Regions from separate parts of the Oceanobacter antarcticus genome, predicted to be linked through region 1. Evidence: riboswitches for the same ligand, from Rfam matches in the RefSeq annotation. Region 1 holds a riboswitch; the other holds the start of a gene.
What was found. A riboswitch is a leader RNA that binds a small molecule or an ion and turns the genes downstream of it on or off. The one in region 1 is predicted to bind thiamine pyrophosphate.

Region 1 (10,508 bases):
TTGGCGAGACACTGATCAATCGCATGGCGATGTAGGTTAATTGGCTGTGCCTGGCTGGAAAAATTCAGCAGTATCAGCAAGCGCTGCTGATCGCAGCGCTCATAGGCCAGTACCTCGTCGGGGCTACCGATGAGTTTGAGCTTGCCCTTGTGTAAGGCCGGGGTGCGTTTGCGCAGCCACACGAGCTGCCGATACCAGCTGAGCAAGCTGCTGGGGTTGTGGCTCTGATCGGCGACGGTCACTCCTTCCGAACGGGTTTCTGGCAGCCAGCTGGTGACGTTGGAAAAGACGTTGGGCGAGTCCCACATCATGGGACGTCGACAGCCATCGCGGCCAGGGTGCAAGGGCCAATAACGCTTGCCAACCGGGTCTTGTAATTGGCGTCGGGAAACCGCTTGCTCCGGCATGCCGATTTCTTCACCGTAATAAAGAAACGGCGTACCGCGCAGCGTTAACAGCATGGCAGCCAGCAAGCGCGCCCGATCAAGGGTTTGTTCATGGGTGGCGTAACGGCTGATATGGCGTTTGACGTCATGATTGCTGAGGGTGTAGTTCGGCCAGTTCTCGTGGCCGAGCAAATCGATCCATTTACGAATCACACTTCTGAAGGCGGCTGCCGAAAAAGGAGCGCGCAAAAATTCCAGGTTAAACGCCAGATGTAATTCATCCCCGTTACCGCAATAGCTGGCGGGCAGGCTGGCGTTATCGGAATCGGCGATGAAAATCTCTCCCACCATCATACGGTTTGGATACTGATCAACCCACTGACGCATCTGTTTGAGCAGGGTATGCATTTCTGGTTGGTCACGGTCATGGATATGTCTCTGACGGTCGTAAGGGCGGGCTGGTTTGAACCAATCAGTGGGGTTGTTTTTGAGATCGATCGCCTTGTAAAACAGATTGACCACATCAAGGCGAAAGCCGTCTACACCACGTGCCAGCCAAAATTCCATGACCTCCCGGATCGCTTGCTGAACCTGCGGATTACGCCAGTTCAAATCGGGTTGTTGCGGCAGAAAGGAGTGGTAGTACCAGGCTTTACGGCCTGGGTGCCAGCTCCAGCCGGAACCGCCAAAACAGGCTTGCCAGTTATTCGGGCGGGTGTTTTCCTCATGCCAGAGATACCAGTCGGCTTTGTCTGAACCGGGTTGGCAGCTGTCGATAAACCAGGGGTGCTGATCGGAGGTATGGTTCGCCACCAGATCAAGAATAATACGAATATCGCGCTGGTGGGCCTGTTGCAGCAGCTGATCAAAATCGTCGAGGGTGCCAAATACCGGGTCAATATCCCGATAGTCCGTGATGTCGTAGCCGAAATCGGCCATCGGCGAGGGATGAATGGGGGACAACCAGATGGCATCGATACCCAGTGACTTGCTGGTACCATCGTTAAGGTAGTCGAGCCGGTCGATCAGACCTCGCAGATCGCCAATGCCATCGTTATTGGAGTCCTGAAAACTGCGTGGATAGATTTGGTAAACGACTCCATGTTGCCACCAGTTCATTCCGTTGCTCCCATCGTGAAAACCTGAAGGTAGATTCCTGCCATGACAGCGGTGTGACGACAGTTGTGCGAAAGGACGGAGTGAGAGAGAGGTCGAATAATTTCTCTGTATCACTCGTTAGATACCGCCATCGTGATTGCTGTGTCGAACGGCGAGCAATAGACCCTTTATTCCGAGGATGGTTTTTCATAAACCTGAATAACATGATCCGGGTCGGAGTGCTCGGCCGGAATGACACTTTTGGCAGCGTCAAACCAGTGGGTGACGGTGGCAAATCCTGGCCAGGCTCGGGCAATTCCGGCGTGAAGGTTGACACTGCTGTGATTGCTCATTTGTCTTGCTAGCATTTTGCGCACCCGTTCGGCAAAAAAACGGACGTCGCCCTCATCACTGGCAGGTAATAATACGGCCAGATGCTGGTCATCAATGCGGGTCGCCAGGTCGGTTTGCCGTAACGTTTTCGTCAGTACCTGAGCGATGTCCTGGCATTGCTGTGGGGTGGTTGTGCCAGCCGGGTGCCGCAGCAGGGCAATGCAACTGGGGGTTCCGGTGCGCTGGCTGCGCGATAATTCCCGTTCAGCTTCGTTGTTCCAGGCATCGTGCTTGAGCAATCCGGTATCTGGATCAATCCGGGTCAGTTTGGTTAACTCGGCACTGAGACGATGCGACTCTTCATTACCGAGTGCGGTATCGGTAACGTCATAAATAATCACACAGATATGGTCGATACTGCGGTTCACCGATTCCAGCGGGATAATGCTGGTGTTCTGGTACATGAAGGTGGCGCGCCCGGTAATAGGACGGTAGTTCTTGAAATGAAACAGGTAGGGGCGTTGTTCCCAGATGGTAAAGGTGCGGGTTTTTAATTGAAAAACCGGCTCTGCTTTCTGGCGAAACCATTGCTCGGGAATATCCGGAAACAAGCTGAACAGGTTCTTGTCTTTGGCCAGCTGGGGGCTGATGCCGCTGTGGCTTTCCATAAAGCCGTTCCAGAGGCGAATCTTGTACTGCTGATCCAGCACCACCAGACCCACATCGATGTTTTGCAGGATATCCATCAACCAATGAATATCGCCCATCTCAATATTGCCATTGCTCATAGTTAATCCAGCAGATAGTCGATTTTCTGATTAAGGCGTACGACTGAGTCTTCGGTGAACAGCAGCAGCAGATCGCAGTCGATATTGACGGCTTCCATGGTGTAGTGAATTTCAATTGCCAGCGTTCGACGCCAGTTCTGATGGCTGATCTTGAGAATGTCACTGACGTTGCAATGTTGCCCGAGGATCACCGGATGTCCCTGATTAAAGTGAATTTCGAGTTGCTCGCCAATGCCCTGAATACAGGCACCAATCAGGATCGAGCTGACATCCATCAACAACTCCAACTGGGCTTGATGATTCGGCTCACCTTGATAACGTGTCAGTCTGGCGAGGTCAGAAAAACTGGTGTCGTTAAACAGCAGCAGGGCTTCACCGGCGATGCCCGAGCCGATAAACCCCTGGCATACTGCAGAAATAGCGTCGTCGTCGCGGGCTCCTTCGATGGCCATGCGCAGGTCACTGATTTCTATCAGATTGACCTTGGGAATAGGAAGTACCACATAGGAATCCAGCAGCCGTGCCAAGCGATCGGCGGCCTGACCCATCGCGACGTTGGTCAGCTCCTGGTAACAGTCACGTTGATCGTCGGTCAGTGATACGAGTGTCAGAGGAATAGTCATATCAGGTCCGGGTCATAATGCCGTATTCGGTCAGTACGGCGGTGGCTTTGGCGGCGTCGATCGGTTTTTTGACAAAGGCCATGGCGCCGAGGGCCATGACGCGTTGCTGGGCATCAGGCTGAATGTCGCCGGATACCACAATCACCATCGCTGGCAGGTCTTCCTTGCGGATCGCCTCCAATACGCCATAGCCGTCGAGGTTTGGCATGGTCAGATCAAGAAAGACTACCTCACCCTTGCCTTCGCGGATGGCTTTCAGTCCCTCGGCACCGTCACTGGCAAAGTGAACATCCACTTCCCAGTCGGAAGGAATCGCACGGGCCATTTGCTTGCGGGCAAAACTGGAGTCGTCACAGATCAGTATATGGGTGGCCATAGAGTCAGGTCGTCAGTTGGCGGAATGGAAATAATAGTTTTAAGTAATAGTCGCCATCTGGCCATTGAGCAAATCGGCATGCTGCACGGGACCCCGGTGGGACGTACGATGTTACGGCAGCAAATGGCAACCGGACGGCGCTTGCGCGAAAACACAGCTTGGGTATGATTCCAAAAAGTTAATTATAAAAAATCACGAGTGAATTATGGGCAACAATGAAACTCCCGAGCCAATTTCCGATCTCGAACGCTGTGAACGTGCGACACGTTTTATCTCGGTGCTGCGGCATTGCCAAGTATTGGGGATCTCGTTGGTCTCCGCAGATGCGGATGGCCTGGTGATGAAGTTGCCGTATGCGCCGGAGCTGATTGGCAACCCGGTCACGGGGGCCTTGCATGGCGGCAGTCTGACCACCCTGATGGATACCGCGTGCGGCACGGCGGTGGTAAACGCCTTACCCGGCTTTGAGTTGTGTCCCACGCTGGATTTACGGGTCGACTACATGCGCTCTGCCCGTAGCGGTCAGAATCTGTTGGCTTATGCCAGTATTCAGCGGGTGACGTCTACCGTCGTGTTTGCTGATTGCCGGGTAATGCAGGAAAACGACGGTGAATTAATTGCCAAATGTTGCGCTACTTTTATGCGTTTGACGCATCTGCAGCCCGCCAGTGCCTTGGCCAGTGGAGTTCGTGGAGGTAGCCTGTGACGGCCTTGTCTGTTTTACAGTTTGCCGATGTTGTCCAGCGTGCCCGGATACAGGGTGACTATCAGGCATTGATGTCCAGCATTCCTTATGCCGGTGTTATTGGTGCCGAAGTGAGTCTGCAAGAGGGGGAATTATTGTTCCGACTGCCGCAAAATCCGGACAATATCGGTAACCCGTTATTACCTGCGATCCATGGCGGCGTCATCGGTGGTTTTATGGAACTGGCGGCCTCGATTCAGGTGCTGGTTCGGTCAGAACCGATGGGATTACCCAAAATGATCGACTTCTCGCTGGATTATCTGCGCGCCGGACGTGATCAGGATACCTTTGTGGATTGCCAGATCTGGCGTCAGGGTGCCCGTGTCGCCAATGTCGCTATCACCGCTTGGCAGAATGACCGTCAACAGCCGATTGCCACTGCCCGTGCACATTTTCTGCTCAGTTCGTCTTTTGGCGATGAAGGCTTGTCGGCGCAATAAATAGCGTTTAATCTGCTTGGGTAAACATTCTGTCGGGGTGCCTCACTGGAGGCTGAGATCGCAATTGCGGATCCCGTTGAACCTGATCTGGTTAGTGCCAGCGTAGGGAACAGAAAAGTCACGTAATGCTGGCCTGCGGATATTCTTGTCCTCGTTGGTGCAAGGCAATCAGCCAATTACTGGCTGAGCGGTCGGACGCCAGATTACGTGATCGGCAATTTCCCGCCTCTTTTCTTTCTTGTACTGCTTGCCCGCCTGATCCTTTCCCTTTTCAAGAGAGGTATCAAGTATGGCTTCCGCCAATAATAATTCGACTGACATCGCATCCAGCACTGGGTCACCACTGACTCAGGCTCAGCTTGATCGTTTGAGTTACCCCGCATCCAGCAAGGTCTATATCACCGGTTCCCGCGCAGATATTAAGGTGGGGGTTCGTGAAATCGAACTGACGCCAACCCAGTTGACCAATGGTGAAACCGAGTATAATCCGCCGGTGCGGGTATACGACATGTCTGGCCCTTACAGCGACCCGGCGTTTACTCTCGATCTTACCCGTGGCCTGCCTGCGTTGCGTCAAGGCTGGATCGAAGAGCGTGCAGATAGCCAAGCACTGCACCAGCCCAGTTCCCATTTCAGCCAGACCCGCGAAGTTGATTTACGGTATGAACCATGGCGGATGAAGGTTGAACGCAAGCCACGTTGTGCCATGCCAGGAAAAAACATCACTCAGCTGCATTATGCCCGTATGGGCATTATTACTCCGGAAATGGAATATATCGCCATTCGTGAAAACCTGGGGCTGACTGAACCGTCGTTAGAAGAAGCGGTGCGGCAGCAACATCCGGGGCACAGTTGGGGAGCCAGTATTCCTGCTGCCATTACCCCGGAGTTTGTGCGTTCTGAAGTGGCCCGTGGTCGCGCCGTGATCCCGAATAATATCAATCATCCAGAAAGTGAACCGATGATTATCGGGCGCAATTTCCGCACCAAGGTAAATGCCAATATTGGCAACTCGGCCATCACCTCCTCGATTGCCGACGAAGTAGAAAAACTGGTCTGGGCAACCCACTGGGGAGCCGATACCATTATGGATTTGTCGACCGGGCAAAATATTCATGAAACCCGCGAGTGGATTTTACGCAACTCGCCGGTGCCGGTCGGAACGGTGCCGTTATATCAGGCGTTAGAGAAGTGTGGCGGCGTGGCTGAAGACCTGACCTGGGAGTTGTTCCGCGACACGTTGATCGAACAAGCCGAGCAGGGCGTGGACTATTTCACCATTCATGCCGGGGTGCGACTGGCGCATATTCCGCTGACCGCCAAACGGGTGACGGGGATCGTCAGCCGGGGCGGCTCCATTATGGCGAAATGGTGCCTGGCGCATCACCAGGAAAGTTTCCTCTACAGTCATTTCGAAGACATCTGCGAGATCATGAAAGCCTACGATGTCTGCTTTTCTCTGGGGGATGGTTTACGTCCCGGCTCAATCGCCGACGCCAACGATGCTGCCCAGTTTGCCGAATTACGGACTCTGGGTGAGTTGACTCAAATTGCCTGGAAGCACGACGTCCAGACTTTTATTGAAGGGCCGGGTCATGTGCCGATGCATATGATCAAAGAGAACATGGACGAGCAGTTGAAGCACTGTCAGGAAGCGCCGTTTTATACCCTGGGGCCACTGACCACCGATATTGCACCGGGTTACGACCATATAACCTCCGGTATTGGTGCCGCCATGATTGGCTGGTATGGCTGCGCCATGCTGTGTTACGTCACGCCAAAAGAGCATCTTGGCTTACCCAACAAGGAGGATGTCAAACAGGGAATGATGGCCTATCGCATTGCCGCCCATGCGGCAGATCTGGCCAAGGGTCATCCCGGTGCTCAGCTCCATGATAATGCAATGTCCAAAGCGCGGTTTGAATTTCGTTGGCAGGATCAGTTTAACCTGGCGCTGGATCCGGAAACTGCCCGCGCTTATCACGATGAGACAATGCCAAAAGAAGGCCATAAAGTGGCGCATTTTTGCTCCATGTGTGGCCCCAAATTCTGCTCCATGAAAATTTCCCAGGAAGTACGGGACGCCGCCGCAGCCGATGAGGCGCAGCAGGCGATGGTAGAAAAAGCCAGGGAGTTCCGTCAGCAAGGCAGCGAAATCTACCACCCGGCAAGCAAGGGGGAGGCGTTGGACAATGCATGATGGGGCCAAGGCAGGTTTGCTGGCGTCACTGACCTCCAGCGACGAGATATGTATTGCCGGTGCCGGGTTGATAGGGAGCCTGATTGGCTGGCGGCTGGCCCGTCAGGGCTATCGTGTTTGTCTGTTCGAGGCCGACGCTGCTGAGGTGTCGACAACGATGTCGCATACGACGGCGGTTCATTCTGCAGCGGCCTATACGGCGGCGGCGATGGTCGCACCGTTCAGCGAATTGCCGCTGTGCAGCCCGGCTGTCTTTCGTATGGGCAAGCAGTCGTTAGCATTGTGGCCAAAGCTGCTGCAGGATCTGGCGGCCGATACCGGGGCAAGGATAGACTTTCGTGCTGATGGCACGCTGATGGTCGCGCACCCAGCGGATAACGGGTTGCTGGACGAAATGGAACGGTGTTTTACGCGCCATAATATCGGCGTAAAACAGGGTATTGTCTGGCAAAATCGTCAGAAAATAGCCGCACTGGAGCCCTTGTTGGCGGAGCAATTTCAGCGTGGTATCTGGCTGAAGCCGGAAGGGCATCTGGAAAATCGGCGACTGCTGGTTTTGTTGCACCAGGCCATTATCGCTGTGGGTGGGCAAATTCGCGCTAACAGCCCGGTGAATTACGATGCCTCTGACCCTGTGTGTGGCTGGAGAGTTAACCAGCAACGCCACCCTGCGACCTTGTGGATTGACTGTTGTGGTGTCGGTGCCCGTCCCTGGCGTCCGCAGTTGCGTGGCGTCAGAGGCGAAGTGATCTGGATTGAAGCGCCGGACGTGGTTATTCAGCGGCCAGTGCGGTTGCTGCATCCCAAATATCACCTGTATCTGGTGCCTCGGGAGCAGGGCCGCTACATCCTTGGCGCCACCGAAATAGAAACACAAGATCGCTCACCGGTCAGCGTCCGTTCCGCACTGGAAATGCTCAGTGCCTTATATGCCTTGTCACCGGCGCTGGCGGAAGCGCGGGTTCTGGAACTGTCGACCAATCTGCGTCCGGCATTGAGTCACCATGAACCTGAAATTACCGCCACCGCAGGGAATCTGGCCATTAACGGCTTGTATCGCCATGGTTTTCTGTTGTCCCCGGCGTTGCTGGGCAGCTTGCAGCAAGAGCATCAATTACCGTTGGGTCTGGCGCTGCCATCGCCCTCTGACGCTGGGCATATGGCCTGGACGACAGCTCGCCCGGAGGTCTGCTGATGCAAGTGTGTCTGAACGGTGACTGGCTTGAGGTGGCGGTATCACGACTGGATGAGCTGTTGCAGCAGCAGGGATTTGGCCCTGCGACTGACGGCAATTTTGTGGTCGCGGTTGAACAGTGCTTGATCCAGCCAGCTCAATATCATGAGCTGGAACTGGCCGATGGCATGCGTATTGATGTGTTGGGCGCAATGACAGGAGGTTGAATCATGACAGCGCGAACAGAAGCAGAAGGACAAACAGTGGCATTGGCCGGGGAAAATATTGCCGGGCGATTGTGGTTGGGCAGTTCCCTGTATCCGTCTCCAGATGTAATGGCACAGGCGATCAGGTCTGCCAGTCCCGGTTTTGTGACCGTGGCTTTACGCCGCCAGACGGCACGCAATATTGAAGACAATGGCCACTGGGCGCTGCTGCAGGAGGCGGTAGCGACAACCAAAGCACGTTTGCTACCGAACACCGCCGGGTGTTTTTCCGCCAAGGAAGCCATTTTGATGGCCAATTTGGCCCGTGAGTTATTTGCGACCTCATGGATCAAGCTGGAAGTGATGGGCGATGACTACAGCCTCCAGCCGGATCCGTTTGAGTTGCTGGACGCGGCGCGGGAATTGGTGAGTCAGAGTTTTAAGGTTTTGCCCTATTGCACCGAGGATCTGGTGTTGTGTCAGCGTTTGCTGGACGCCGGTTGTGTCGGCGTCATGCCCTGGGGAGCACCGATTGGCAGTGGCTGTGGTTTGCAAAACCTGGAAGGTCTGAAACGCTTGCGCCAGCGCTTGCCACAAGCCTTCATGGTGATTGATGCCGGGCTGGGCAAACCCTCCCAGGCAATGCAGGCGATGGAACTGGGGTTTGATGCGGTGTTGCTGAATACCGCTGTCGCCAAGGCGGAGCAACCCGTCGCCATGGCCGCTGCCTTTGCTGCAGCGGTGCAGGGTGGGCGTATGGCCTATGACGCCGGTTTGATGGCAGAACGGCCACAGGCCAGCCCGTCAACACCGCCGGTTGGTCTGCCGTTTTGGCACCAGCCAGAGCCTGCCGTGCCGCACACTACGTTATCCAGGGAGGTAAACGAGTCATGAAAATGCTTTTTTCGGCGGGTGACTGCGATGCGCCAGCAGACCCCCTTGAACGTGTCAGACTCTGGTCACTCACTGCGTCCGATTGTTCGGCTGGCGCTGGTATGCAGGCGGATGTGGCGGTGGCGCAGGCCATGGGCGTGGATTGCGCCACACTGGTCATTGCGATGACCGCGCAAAGCAGTCTGGGAGTTCGGGCTATTGAGCCGATGACGCTGTCAATGCTGGATGCCCAATGGACAGCATTGCTGGATGATGGCTGGCCACAGGCGGTGCGGTTGGGCTGGATACCGCCCGATGTTGACCTGTTTCGCTGGCTGCTACAACGACTGAGGTTGTTGCAGCAACGGGCCATTCCGATAGTCTGGGATCCGGTGTTGGGGGCAACCGGGGGCGGGCTGGCGAGCTGGCATCGCCTGGCAGACTATGCGGCGTTGCTGGCGCTGGTCGATATTGTCACTCCCAATAGCACTGAACTGTTACGACTGACCGGCAGTGTTGATCATAGTCGGGAGGGGATTTTTGCTGCGGCTCAAACGGTGCTTGCAGCGGGTGCGAAAGCGGTATTGATAACAGGTATTGATGCTGCGCAACTGGATTTGAAAGACAGTGATGGTCAATGTTACCGTCAGGCTGATCCGCCGTTGGTCGACTGGTATATCTCACCGCGTGCGTCCTCGGTAGGGGGGAACGGTGACGAGGTAACGGATGATATGATCATGGATGATGTGATCGTGGATGAAACCGATCCTGAACAACAATTGGCCCCCTCGTTTATGCTGCTGCACTCACGGTTGCCCTGGTCTGCGCACGGTACGGGCTGCCATCTGGCGGCGGCGCTGGCTGTCGGGCTGGCTTCCGGATGGCGTCGATACGACAGCGTTGTGCTGGCGGTTGCCAATACCCTGGCCAGCCTTGCTACGGCCAGTCGTCGCGCCTCTGGCTATCACCAGTTATTCGCTACTGATGTCCGTCACCGTACGTTTAAGCAACAGGGAGTGCGGTTGTTACCGGTAGCCACGGCCAGCGCGTCGCCCGTAGTTTTTACCCGGTCTTTTCCGCCGTTGCCAAAACAGCTCGGTTTATATGGGCTGGTTGACAATCTTCCTCATTTGCGTCGCTTGCTCAAACTGGGCATTGACAGTCTGCAGTGGCGGGTGAAGGAGCCGGGGCCGGATTACCACGCCGATACCTGGGAAGCCATTCGTGTGTGTCGTCGTGCCGGAGTGATGTTATTTATCAATGACG
Region 2 (10,508 bases), on a different contig from region 1:
CCGGGCCTTTCGCCGCGCCTGCATTGGTTTTGTGTTCCAGAAACCCAACCTGATTCCCTTCCTGACCGGCCTTGAAAACGTCCTGCTGGCGCTGGACATCAACGGCCAGCGGGGAGCGCCTGCCAGCGCCCGGGCGATGGAACTGCTGAACTATCTGGAAGTCGCCCATCGGCGTGACAACCTGCCCAGTCAGCTCTCTGGCGGTGAACAGCAGCGAATCGCCATCGCTCGCGCACTGGCCAACCGCCCGCCACTGCTGCTGGCCGACGAACCCACCGCCGCACTCGACAGTCAGCGTGGCCGTCAGGTCATGACCCTGTTCCAGCGTGTGGCCAAAGATACCGGGGCAGCGGTGCTGGTGGTCACCCACGACCACCGCAGCCTCGATCTTTTTGACCGCATATTTGAAATGGATGACGGCTGTCTGACGGAACGTCCCGGCGGATCATCCCGCACTGGAACAGAAGCCGGTGCAATGGAATGGAATGCAACCTTCCCGTGAGAGACTCCAGTTATGAGTGGCGCTCACACAAAGGGTTTTGGATCATCGTTATAAATCGTCAAATATTCCCGGATAGACGCTTCCAGCTCACGGATACTCCGATGAGAGTTTCATTTGGCGGCGGCGTAGCCACTTCTGTAACGCTATTTTTCCTGATCAGTGATTGTTAATACTTTGATAGGGCGTCCCATAACAGGGATAGGGCGTCCCATAACAGGCTCCTTGCGTATTTGGCATACTAACAGATAGGCCATGGAAACTCCAATTAATTCGATTATCTTTTGTTAAAAGGCACTTGGAGACATTTCTCGAACTTCTTTGGATTTTCTGGCAAACCCGCATAGGATCTGGGCGTCTGACAGACTGGAAGACAAAAGGGCAGTGCTTAAATTGGTGTTTTCAGAGCCGTTAGCGTACGACCGGGAGAAAGGTTCTCGAACACCCCAATTTCCCTACCTTTCAAGGGGTTAGGGGAGGTTTTAGAGCAAAAAGAAAAGATGGTGCGGAAGGAGAGACTCGAACTCTCACACCTTGCGGCGCTGGAACCTAAATCCAGTGCGTCTACCAATTTCGCCACTTCCGCAAAACAGCCGCAGATAATACAGAACTCTCAAGCGGTTGCCAAGCACAGCGCACGGCCGTATCAGGATGGATGCGTCCCGGCGCTGGCTGGTGTAAGTTGGCAGTATTCAGCCTCCATAGACGTTCAGGGAAGGATTTATGTCGACCAATAGCCATGTGACCAGCAATTTGTTAGTGACACTGGCGGCGGCCATTATTGTTATCGCCGGTGTCCGTAGTGCAGCCGATATGATGGTGCCCTTTTTGCTGGCTGTTTTTATTGCGGTGCTCAGTGCGCCGATCATGCACTGGCTCTCGCGCCGTGGTATCCCGGATGTGCTGGCGGTCTTGATGATGATGCTGGGTTTTCTGATTATTGGTTCCGGGTTGACGCTGTTTCTTGGTGGCACGGTGAATGCGTTTTATCAGGACATACCGCTGTACGAAACAAAATTGCAAAATCTGATGCAAGGGGTTGTGACCTGGCTGAATGCTCAGGGCGTTGAGGTGCCTGCCAATCTGCTACGTGAATACGTGGATCCTGGCGTTGTCATGAGTATGGTCGCCAGTGTGTTTAACGGCCTTGGCGGTGTCTTGACCAATGCCTTTCTGATTTTATTTACTGTGGTGTTTATCTTGCTGGAAGCGTCGGGCATGCCGGAAAAACTGAAGCGTGCTTTTGGCGAGCAAACCAGCGCCTTTGCCCATTTTGAGCGCTTCAGTGATCTGGTACAGCGCTACCTGGCAATCAAGACTCTGATGAGCTTGGGCACTGGCGTCAGTATTGGTCTGGTGCTGTGGGTGATCGGTGTCGATTATGCGCCGGTATGGGCGTTGGTCGCCTTCTTGCTGAATTATATTCCCAACATCGGCTCTATTATTGCGGCGGTTCCGGCAGTGCTGATTGCCTTGATTCAGCTGGGGCCTGGCTCGGCGTTGGCGACGGCCATTACCTACGTGGTGGTGAATACGCTGTTTGGTAATGTACTGGAGCCGCGCATGATGGGCCGGACGCTGGGATTGTCGACCCTGGTGGTGTTCCTGTCGTTGGTTTTTTGGGGATGGGTGCTGGGGCCTGTCGGGATGCTGTTGTCGATTCCCCTGACCATGGTCGTCAAGATTGCACTGGAAACCCGCCCACAAACCCGCTGGATGGCGACCTTGCTGGATCATTGAGCGTTTTGGTGTTGGCTCTGTCAAGATCCAACACCTGTTGCAAAAAACCGTAAACCCGTTAGAGCGCAATCCATGGACTATCTAGACTGAGAGCGGGAGGAACCGAATGAAATCAATATTGCTGATCGACGACGATACCGAGCTGGGCGAACTACTGCAGGAATACCTGGCGCTGGAAGGATTTGAACTAACCCCCGTGCATAATGGAGAAAGTGGTCTGGAGCAGGCGTTGAAAGGTCACTACGACCTGATATTACTGGACGTTATGCTGCCCAAAATTAATGGGTTTGAGGTCTTGCGCCGTATTCGTGCCGAGTCGCAGGTGCCAGTGATTATGCTGACGGCGCGGGGAGAAAGTGTTGATCGGGTGCTGGGTCTGGAGCATGGCGCAGACGACTACATTGCCAAGCCCTACCATCACCATGAGCTGGTGGCTCGTATAAGGGCACTGTTCCGTCGTATCGACATGACGGGCGACAGCACCACGACGGCTGCAGAAGGCGCGATCCAGGTCGGCACTCTGGTATTAACACCGAGTGATCGTGGCGTCTGCCTGGATGGCGAAAACCTGGTGCTGACTGGTGCAGAATTTGGTGTGCTGCAATGCATGATGGAACACGCGGGCGAGCTGGTGAGTAAGGATACTTTGTCTATGTCAGCACTGGGTCGTTCGCTGATGGCTTACGACCGTTCGATTGATATGCACGTCAGCAACTTGCGTAAAAAACTCGGCCGCCGTGAGGACGGCAATGACTGGATCAAGACAGTGCGCAGTCGTGGCTATTTGCTGGTGAAATCCTGAGCCATGGCCAGATACCCCGCTGTCACTCGGGTAAGCTGGTATCGCTCACTGTATTTCAAGGTGTTTGTCTGGTTCTGGCTGGTCATTTTCCTCGCCATGGGGCTGGCGGTGACTACCAGTGACTGGGTCGATAATGACTTTATGAGGACGGCGGATCTGGCCGATTCCCGTTTGCTGTTGAGCTTGATGGAACGTCAACCGCCAATTGTCGCCGAGGGACGGATGCTCTGGCGTGAGCTGCAGCCGGGCTGGAATCTGGTATCGGTTCCCGTCGACCGGGTGGATGAATTACCCCACGACCTTGAAGAGTTTGCCGACCGCGCCGGTGATCTCGGGGTATCGCTGTATGGCCAGAACGATGGCTGGCTGATGCTTGGGCCGGTACAAAGTGGTGATTATCTTTATATTGGCGTGTCTCGCCAGGCCTGGGAAAATTTTCTGGACGATAATCGCCGCTGGGTCATACCGCTGGTCATTGTGGTGGTAGTGACGCTGCTGTGTTTTTTACTGGTATGGAACCTGACCTTGCCAATGCGACGCTTGCAGCGGGTCGTGCGGCAAATGGCTGAGGGTAACTTTGATGTGACCGCGCTTGCTGCCGATATCAGCCGCAAGGATGAAATCGGGGTGCTGGTGGCGGAGGTTGCGAGTATGGCCGGTGCAACCCAGGGTTTGTTGCACAGCCATCGGCAACTGTTGCATGACGTCTCCCATGAGCTGCGTTCACCACTGACCCGTCTGCAGATAGCGCTGGGTATCGCCCGTAAAAAAGATCAGCAGGGGGTGGTTGCCGCAGAACACAACCGGATTGAACGGGCTGCCTTCCAGGTGGAGAACCTGATCAGTCAGATCCTCGATCTGGCTCGTTTGTCACAACTGAGTTCCGGGCAATTACAGCTGGAAACACGGAGTCCCTGCCAACAACTGGATATCTGGTTACAGGATGCTGAGCTGGAGCTGGCAGCCCGATACATTGTCGTGCGTCGAGACTATGCCGGGGCACCACAGCAGTGCTGTTGGGACTGGGTGCTGATCGAACGGGCTGTCGATAATCTGCTGCGTAACGCCATCCGTTATTCTCCGGACGCCGGGCGCTTGACGATTCGTGTGATGGAGGTTGACCAGCGGGTGGATATATCGGTCACGGACCAAGGGCCGGGTGTTCCCGACGACATGCTGGAACGTATCTTTTCTCCTTTTACCCAGGTTGATCACGCTCGCAGTCCTGGTGCTGCTGATATGGGCTATGGGTTAGGACTGGCGTTGGTCAGGCGGGTCGTGGAGTTGCACGGCGGCAAAGTGATTGCTGAGAATGTTTATCCGGGGTTGCGGGTGGTTCTGCAGCTGCCGACGGTCAATATCCCTACAACTTTTGTCTGAATGCATTGGTCTGAAATTGCTGCATGTCAGGACAGATAAAATCAACGCAAAAGAACTGCAGCCGCTGAGCCTATTTCAAGGATATAGTGGAAAAACCTCAGGCTTTTTGCTATTAAAGACGCCCCTTTCGCGGATGTTGTCTTGTCAGGCAATAGCGTTACGCGTCGAGCCCAGGGATATTTACAATACAAAAAACGACTGGATGAGCACTATGTCAGAAGATCTCAAGCAAGCAGCTCTGGATTATCATCAATTTCCCAAGCCCGGCAAGATCAGTGTCGAACTGACCAAGCCTGCCGCAACTTCTCGCGATTTGTCGCTGGCGTATAGCCCTGGTGTGGCTGAGCCGGTCAAAGAAATCGCTGCCGATCCAGAAAACGCTTATAAATATACCGCCAAGGGCAACCTGGTCGCCGTGATTACAGACGGGACCGCCATTCTGGGACTGGGCAATCTGGGGCCGTTGGCATCCAAGCCGGTTATGGAAGGCAAATCCTTGTTGTTCAAGCGTTTCGCCGGTGTTGATTCGATCGATCTGGAAGTGGAAAGCGAGAGCCCACAAGCCTTCATCGATACTGTACGCCGCATTGCAATCACCTTTGGTGGTATCAATCTGGAAGACATCAAGGCACCAGAGTGTTTCGAAATTGAACGCACCCTGATCGAGCAATGTGATATTCCGGTATTCCACGATGACCAGCACGGTACAGCAATCGTCACGGTTGCTGGTGCCATGAACGCACTGGAAGTTGTCGGCAAGAAAATCGAAGACGCCAAAATGTGCGTATTGGGTGCCGGTGCCGCTGCAATTTCGTGCTCCAAACTGATGATCCTGGCGGGCATGAAGCCTGAAAACATCTTTATGTGTGACCGTAAAGGTGTGATTCACAGTGGTCGTGATGACCTGAACCAGTACAAGGCCATGTTTGCTGTCGAAACTGACAAGCGTACGGTGGATGATGCACTGGACGGCGCTGATATTTTCCTGGGACTGTCTGGTCCCAATATGGTGACTGGCGAACAGATCAAGGCGATGGCGGCCAACCCGATCATCTTTGCCTGTGCTAACCCAACTCCAGAAATCATGCCGGAAATCGTGGCGGAAGCACGTCCTGATGCCATCATGGCAACCGGTCGTTCTGACTACCCGAACCAGGTAAACAACGTACTGGGCTTCCCGTTCATTTTCCGTGGTGCTCTGGACGTCCGTGCCAAGCGTATCAACGAAGAAATGAAACTGGCTGCAGCCAAGGCGTTGGCTGGTCTGGCGAAAGAGCCGGTTACCCAGGAAGTTCTGGATGCCTACGGTCTGGAATCGCTGTCTTTTGGCCGTGAGTACATTATTCCAAAGGCGGTTGATACTCGTCTGCTGGGTGTTGTCTCTCTCGCGGTTGCACAGTCCGCGATCGATACCGGTGCCGCCACTGGCCCACTGCCTGCCAACTATCCGCTGAAGTCTATCGCTGATATCTGATCAGTCGACTGATGTTCGGTATAAAAAAACCGCTAACTCGCGAGAGTGGCGGTTTTTTTTATGGTTGCTGTTTGGCTGCTGTTTGGCTGCTGTTACTGGCTATCAGACACCGTAACGCTGACGCAGGGCCTGGATGCGATCACCCAATGGAGGGTGAGAGGCAGCCAGAGCCGATAACTTGCCTTCGCCACCAATACCAAACGCCACCAGTTCACCATTCAGTTCGGACGGCTGGTCATAACTTTCTTGCAGTCGCGCCAACGCATTAATCATCGATAGCGGGCTGACCAGCTCGGCACCGGCGATATCGGCGCGATATTCACGACGACGACTGAACCAGGCAACGATAAACGAAGCCAGAATGCCGAGGATAATTTCCGACACCAAGGTAGCGATAAAAAAGCCGATACCAGGGCCGTTCTCGTTTTTCAGAATGGCCTTGTCGACAAAGTTGCCGATGATACGGGCGAAGAACATCACAAAGGCGTTGACCACCCCCTGTATCAGCGCCAGCGTGACCATGTCGCCGTTGGCGACGTGGCCGATTTCGTGGCCCAGTACGGCTTTGACTTCGTCCTTGCTCATCCGCTGCAGCAGACCGGTTGATACCGCCACCAGCGCATTGTTACGGTTCCAGCCGGTGGCAAAGGCATTGGGCTGATGAGAGGCAAAAATACCGACTTCCGGCATGCCGATACCGGCTTTTTCTGCCAGTTCCTGCACTGTGCTGACCAGCCATTGCTCGCCAGAGTTATGCGGTGAGTCGATCACCTGAACGTTCATGCTGCGTTTGGCCATCCACTTGGAGATCAGCAAGGACACCAGTGAACCGGCCATACCAAAGACCAGACAGAACACCAGCAGGTTGCCGAAATCCAGCCCTTGTTGGGTAACATAGCTGCCGACTCCCAGAATCGACAGGGTGATACTGGCAACCAGAATCACGGCCAGGTTAGTGGCCAGAAACAGGATAATGCGCAACATGATATTCCTCCTGTGGAATGAGTTGGGCGCAAAGATTGAACTCGCTATATGACCACAAGATTGAGGCAATTACGGCGTATTTCAAGCAAAAGAGTTGGGAAAGCGGATGAAACCCGGTCTCGCGATTGGTATCCGACTGAATATACGTATAATGGCCAAGTCCCAGGGGGTGGCTCCAAGAGCCTGAGAATTGCCAGTCGGCATAAACTCCTAGAACCTGATCCGGTTAGTACCGGCGTAGGAATGGGCGAGTGCCTCGGGTTATTCACCAGCATATCGACAGTCTTCTTGTTGCTGATCTGATCAGCGACCTACGCACTATCCTGTACACCAAGCCGGGTCTCCTTTTTGAATTATTTAAGAGGACAGACCCAGATGTCATTCCGCAAAACTCCGTTATCTCTGGCCGTGTTGACGATGGCAGTTGCCATACCAGCGCATGCCGACAGTGTCAGTCAGGTGCCAACCGAAGAAGTGATCGTGACGGCTGATTTTCGTCAGTCCGATGTGCAGTCCATTGCCGAAGCCGCTACCGTGGTTGGCGCGGCCGCCATCGAACAGCGTGCCGCCGATCATCTGGAAAGCCTGCTGGCGCTGGCTCCGAACGTCAACTTCGCTTCCGGCGCTTCCCGTGGTCGTTATTTCCAGATTCGCGGTATTGGTGAGCGCTCCCAGTTTATCGATCCGGTGAACCCATCGGTGGGGTTGCGGGTGGATGGCATCGATATGACCGGACTGGGCGGTGGCGCGGGTTTGTTTGATGTGCAGCAAGTCGAAGTGCTGCGTGGCCCACAAGGCACCCGCTTTGGTGCCAATGCGCTGGCGGGCATGATCAATATCGAAAGTAATGATCCGACCGCAGACTTTGAAGGCATGGTGTCGGGCAAGATGGGAAACTACAACACCAAGGCTCTGGGTGTGGTGGTATCTGGCGAAGTAGGGCCGGGCCTGAACATGCGCTTGTCTGCGCATCAGAACCGCTCCGATGGCTACATCCACAACGCCTATTCCGGCCGGGACGACACCAATAATATTGATGAACAACTGCTGCGCCTGAAAGGTAATCTGGAGCTGGACGAGCGTAACACGCTGGCCTTCACCGGGTTGTATATCGACGTTGACAATGGCTATGACGGCTTCTCGCTCGACAACACCCGCACCACCTATTCCAACTATCCTGGTCAGGACAAACAAAACACCCGCGCCGCCGCGCTGACCTGGACATCGGAAGTATCTGCTGCCTTCGACTTGCGGGTACACGCTTCCGGCAGCAACAGCAAAACCGACTACGGCTTTGATGAAGACTGGGCGTACGGTGAATACGACGATTCCACGGGAACCTGTGTTACGCCGGGCACCTGTCTGGCCAATCAGGAGGGTGCCTGGGGCTATAGCTCGACCGACCAGTACTTGCGTGAGTATCGCCGTCGCGAGCTGGACGTGCGGTTGACGTCGACCGCCGCCGGTCGTTTGTTTGCAGACTCCACCGACTGGGCAGTCGGTGTGTATTCCATGACCCGTGCAGAAGATATGACACGCTTCTATACCTGGAATGCCGACACCTTCTATAGCGACCTGCATACAGAGTCCAAGGCTGTCTACGGTGAATTATCGGTGCAGGCCAGCAATGACCTGACCATTACCACAGGCCTGCGCCGCGAACAGTGGCATACGGACTACGACGACAGCAACGCCATTGCCAACGACCGCACGGAAGACTTGTGGGGTGGCAAGATTGCACTGGAGTATCTGCTCAATGATAACCAGCTGGCTTATGCCTCATTGGCACGAGGCTACAAGGCGGGTGGGGTGAATACCGACCCGGACATCAGCGAAGACAACCGCACCTTCGATACCGAATTCAACAACGCGCTGGAAGCGGGGCTGAAATCCAGCTTGCTGAATGATGCCCTGCAAACCCGTGTGGCGGCGTTTTTTATTCAGCGCAAAAACCAGCAGGTCAAGAGCTCCTATGCCGTTTCCAATGGCGCGGGTCAAGGCTTTACCTTTCAGGATTATCTGGCTAATGCCGCCGAGGGTCAGAACTACGGGCTGGAACTGGAAACCGAATGGGCACTGACAGAACAGCTGAACTGGATGTTCAGTGGCGGCTGGCTGCAAACCAAATTTATCGACTACCAGTACGACACCGCCGCTGGCAACGTCAGCATGAACGGTCGTGAGCAAGCCCAGGCCCCGGCCTACAGCTTTGCCAACAGCCTGACGTATGCCGTGGGTAACGGCCTGACGCTGGTACTGGAAAACGAAGCCAAGGACAGCTTCTACTTTTCCGACAGCCACTATGAAGAATCCAGAGCCTACGTTATGTGGCATGCCCGCGTGGCCTACGACGGCAGCAACTATCAACTGGCGTTGTACGGTCGCAACCTGACGGATGTGGATCAGGAGGTGCGTGGTTTCCACTTCGGCAACGACCCCCGTGATGGCTACGCCAACGAACGCTGGGTGCAGTACGGTGACCCGCGTTTAATCGGCGTGGAAGGTAAATTCTACTTTTGATCAAACCCCGTTCAGACCGGCCACTGGTGACTGGTCTGAAGCTAACCCTAACTCCAGGAGCAGGTTATGGAACTCTCAGTTGATATCAGCGCATACCCCTTGGCCGATGACTACATCCCGGCCATCAAGATGTTTATCGAGCGCCTGCAAGGCACCGCTGGCCTGACCGTGGTGTGCAACACCATGAGCACTCAGATATTTGGTGAGTACGATCTGGTCATGAACACCATCGCTACCGAAATGAAACACTCGTTCGCAACCTATGGCAAAGCCATTTTTGTCTACAAAATGATTCCCGGCGTGAACCTGGATCCGGCGCTCAAGCCACACGGCTGAAGACGATTCGGTATCAATAGCGAGGTGTCCTGATGGACGAAATACTCAGTAGTGTTGTCAGTGCGTTTGTTGCACAAAGTATCCCTGAAGTGATCGCCGTGGTACTGGGGGTCGCCTACCTGGTGCTGGCCATGCGCCAGAGTAATGGGTGCTGGTATGCCGCTTTTGGCAGTACCGCGATTTTCAGCTGGTTGTTCTGGGATGTCAGCCTGCTGATGGAATCGGCATTAAACGTCTATTACCTGGTGATGGCCGTGTATGGCTGGTGGGCCTGGCAACAGGGCAACGGCAGTCATGGTTCCGCTGACAAGAGTGAACAAGAATTGCCAATACAGCGCTGGGGGCTAAAACAGCATCTGTTGACGCTGGTGGCCATTGCACTGCTGACGCTGATCAGCGGCACCTTGCTGCATGGAAATACCACTGCGGTGATGCCGTATCTGGATTCCTTTACCACCTGGGGCGCGGTGATTACCACCTGGATGGTAACCCGCAAGGTACTGGAAAACTGGCTCTACTGGATCGTGATTGATGCCGTGGCTATCTTTTTGTACATCGACCGTGAGCTGTATCTGACCGCCCTATTGATGGCGATTTATGTTGTGCTGGCTGTGGCTGGCTGGTTTCTCTGGCAGCGCGACTACCGTGCCCACTGTGCCCGGCAGGCCGATAGCCTTGAGTCATCCGACTGGCAGCAGGCCTGATCGTGCTGTTTCGGCGGCGGGCACAACAGCCGTTAGGGCAAGAATGCCAGCGCATGCTGGCAGACTGGC

Region 2: linked by a shared signal. The riboswitch ahead of WG929_RS08205 (TonB-dependent receptor) and the one ahead of thiC (phosphomethylpyrimidine synthase ThiC) in region 1 are both predicted to bind thiamine pyrophosphate.

The regions. Positions count from the first base shown of each region.
Region 1 is NZ_JBBKTX010000005.1:135,887-146,394, reverse strand. It holds gene WG929_RS05765 (alpha-amylase family glycosyl hydrolase) at 1-1,505, opposite strand, end outside; gene WG929_RS05760 (GGDEF domain-containing protein) at 1,673-2,605, opposite strand; gene WG929_RS05755 (histidine kinase) at 2,608-3,228, opposite strand; gene WG929_RS05750 (response regulator) at 3,230-3,604, opposite strand; gene WG929_RS05745 (PaaI family thioesterase) at 3,810-4,310, shown strand; gene WG929_RS05740 (PaaI family thioesterase) at 4,307-4,789, shown strand; TPP riboswitch at 4,813-4,915, shown strand; gene thiC (phosphomethylpyrimidine synthase ThiC) at 5,079-6,989, shown strand; gene WG929_RS05730 (FAD-dependent oxidoreductase) at 6,982-8,184, shown strand; gene thiS (sulfur carrier protein ThiS) at 8,184-8,390, shown strand; gene WG929_RS05720 (thiazole synthase) at 8,394-9,263, shown strand; gene WG929_RS05715 (thiamine phosphate synthase) at 9,260-10,508, shown strand, end outside.
Region 2 is NZ_JBBKTX010000008.1:99,400-109,907, reverse strand. It holds gene WG929_RS08240 (ABC transporter ATP-binding protein) at 1-502, shown strand, start outside; tRNA gene WG929_RS08235 (tRNA-Leu) at 1,001-1,085, opposite strand; gene WG929_RS08230 (AI-2E family transporter) at 1,223-2,239, shown strand; gene WG929_RS08225 (response regulator) at 2,346-3,041, shown strand; gene WG929_RS08220 (sensor histidine kinase) at 3,045-4,421, shown strand; gene WG929_RS08215 (malic enzyme-like NAD(P)-binding protein) at 4,633-5,895, shown strand; gene htpX (protease HtpX) at 5,998-6,879, opposite strand; TPP riboswitch at 7,035-7,140, shown strand; gene WG929_RS08205 (TonB-dependent receptor) at 7,255-9,399, shown strand; gene WG929_RS08200 (hypothetical protein) at 9,466-9,735, shown strand; gene pnuC (nicotinamide riboside transporter PnuC) at 9,768-10,439, shown strand; gene WG929_RS08190 (phosphotransferase) at 10,442-10,508, shown strand, end outside.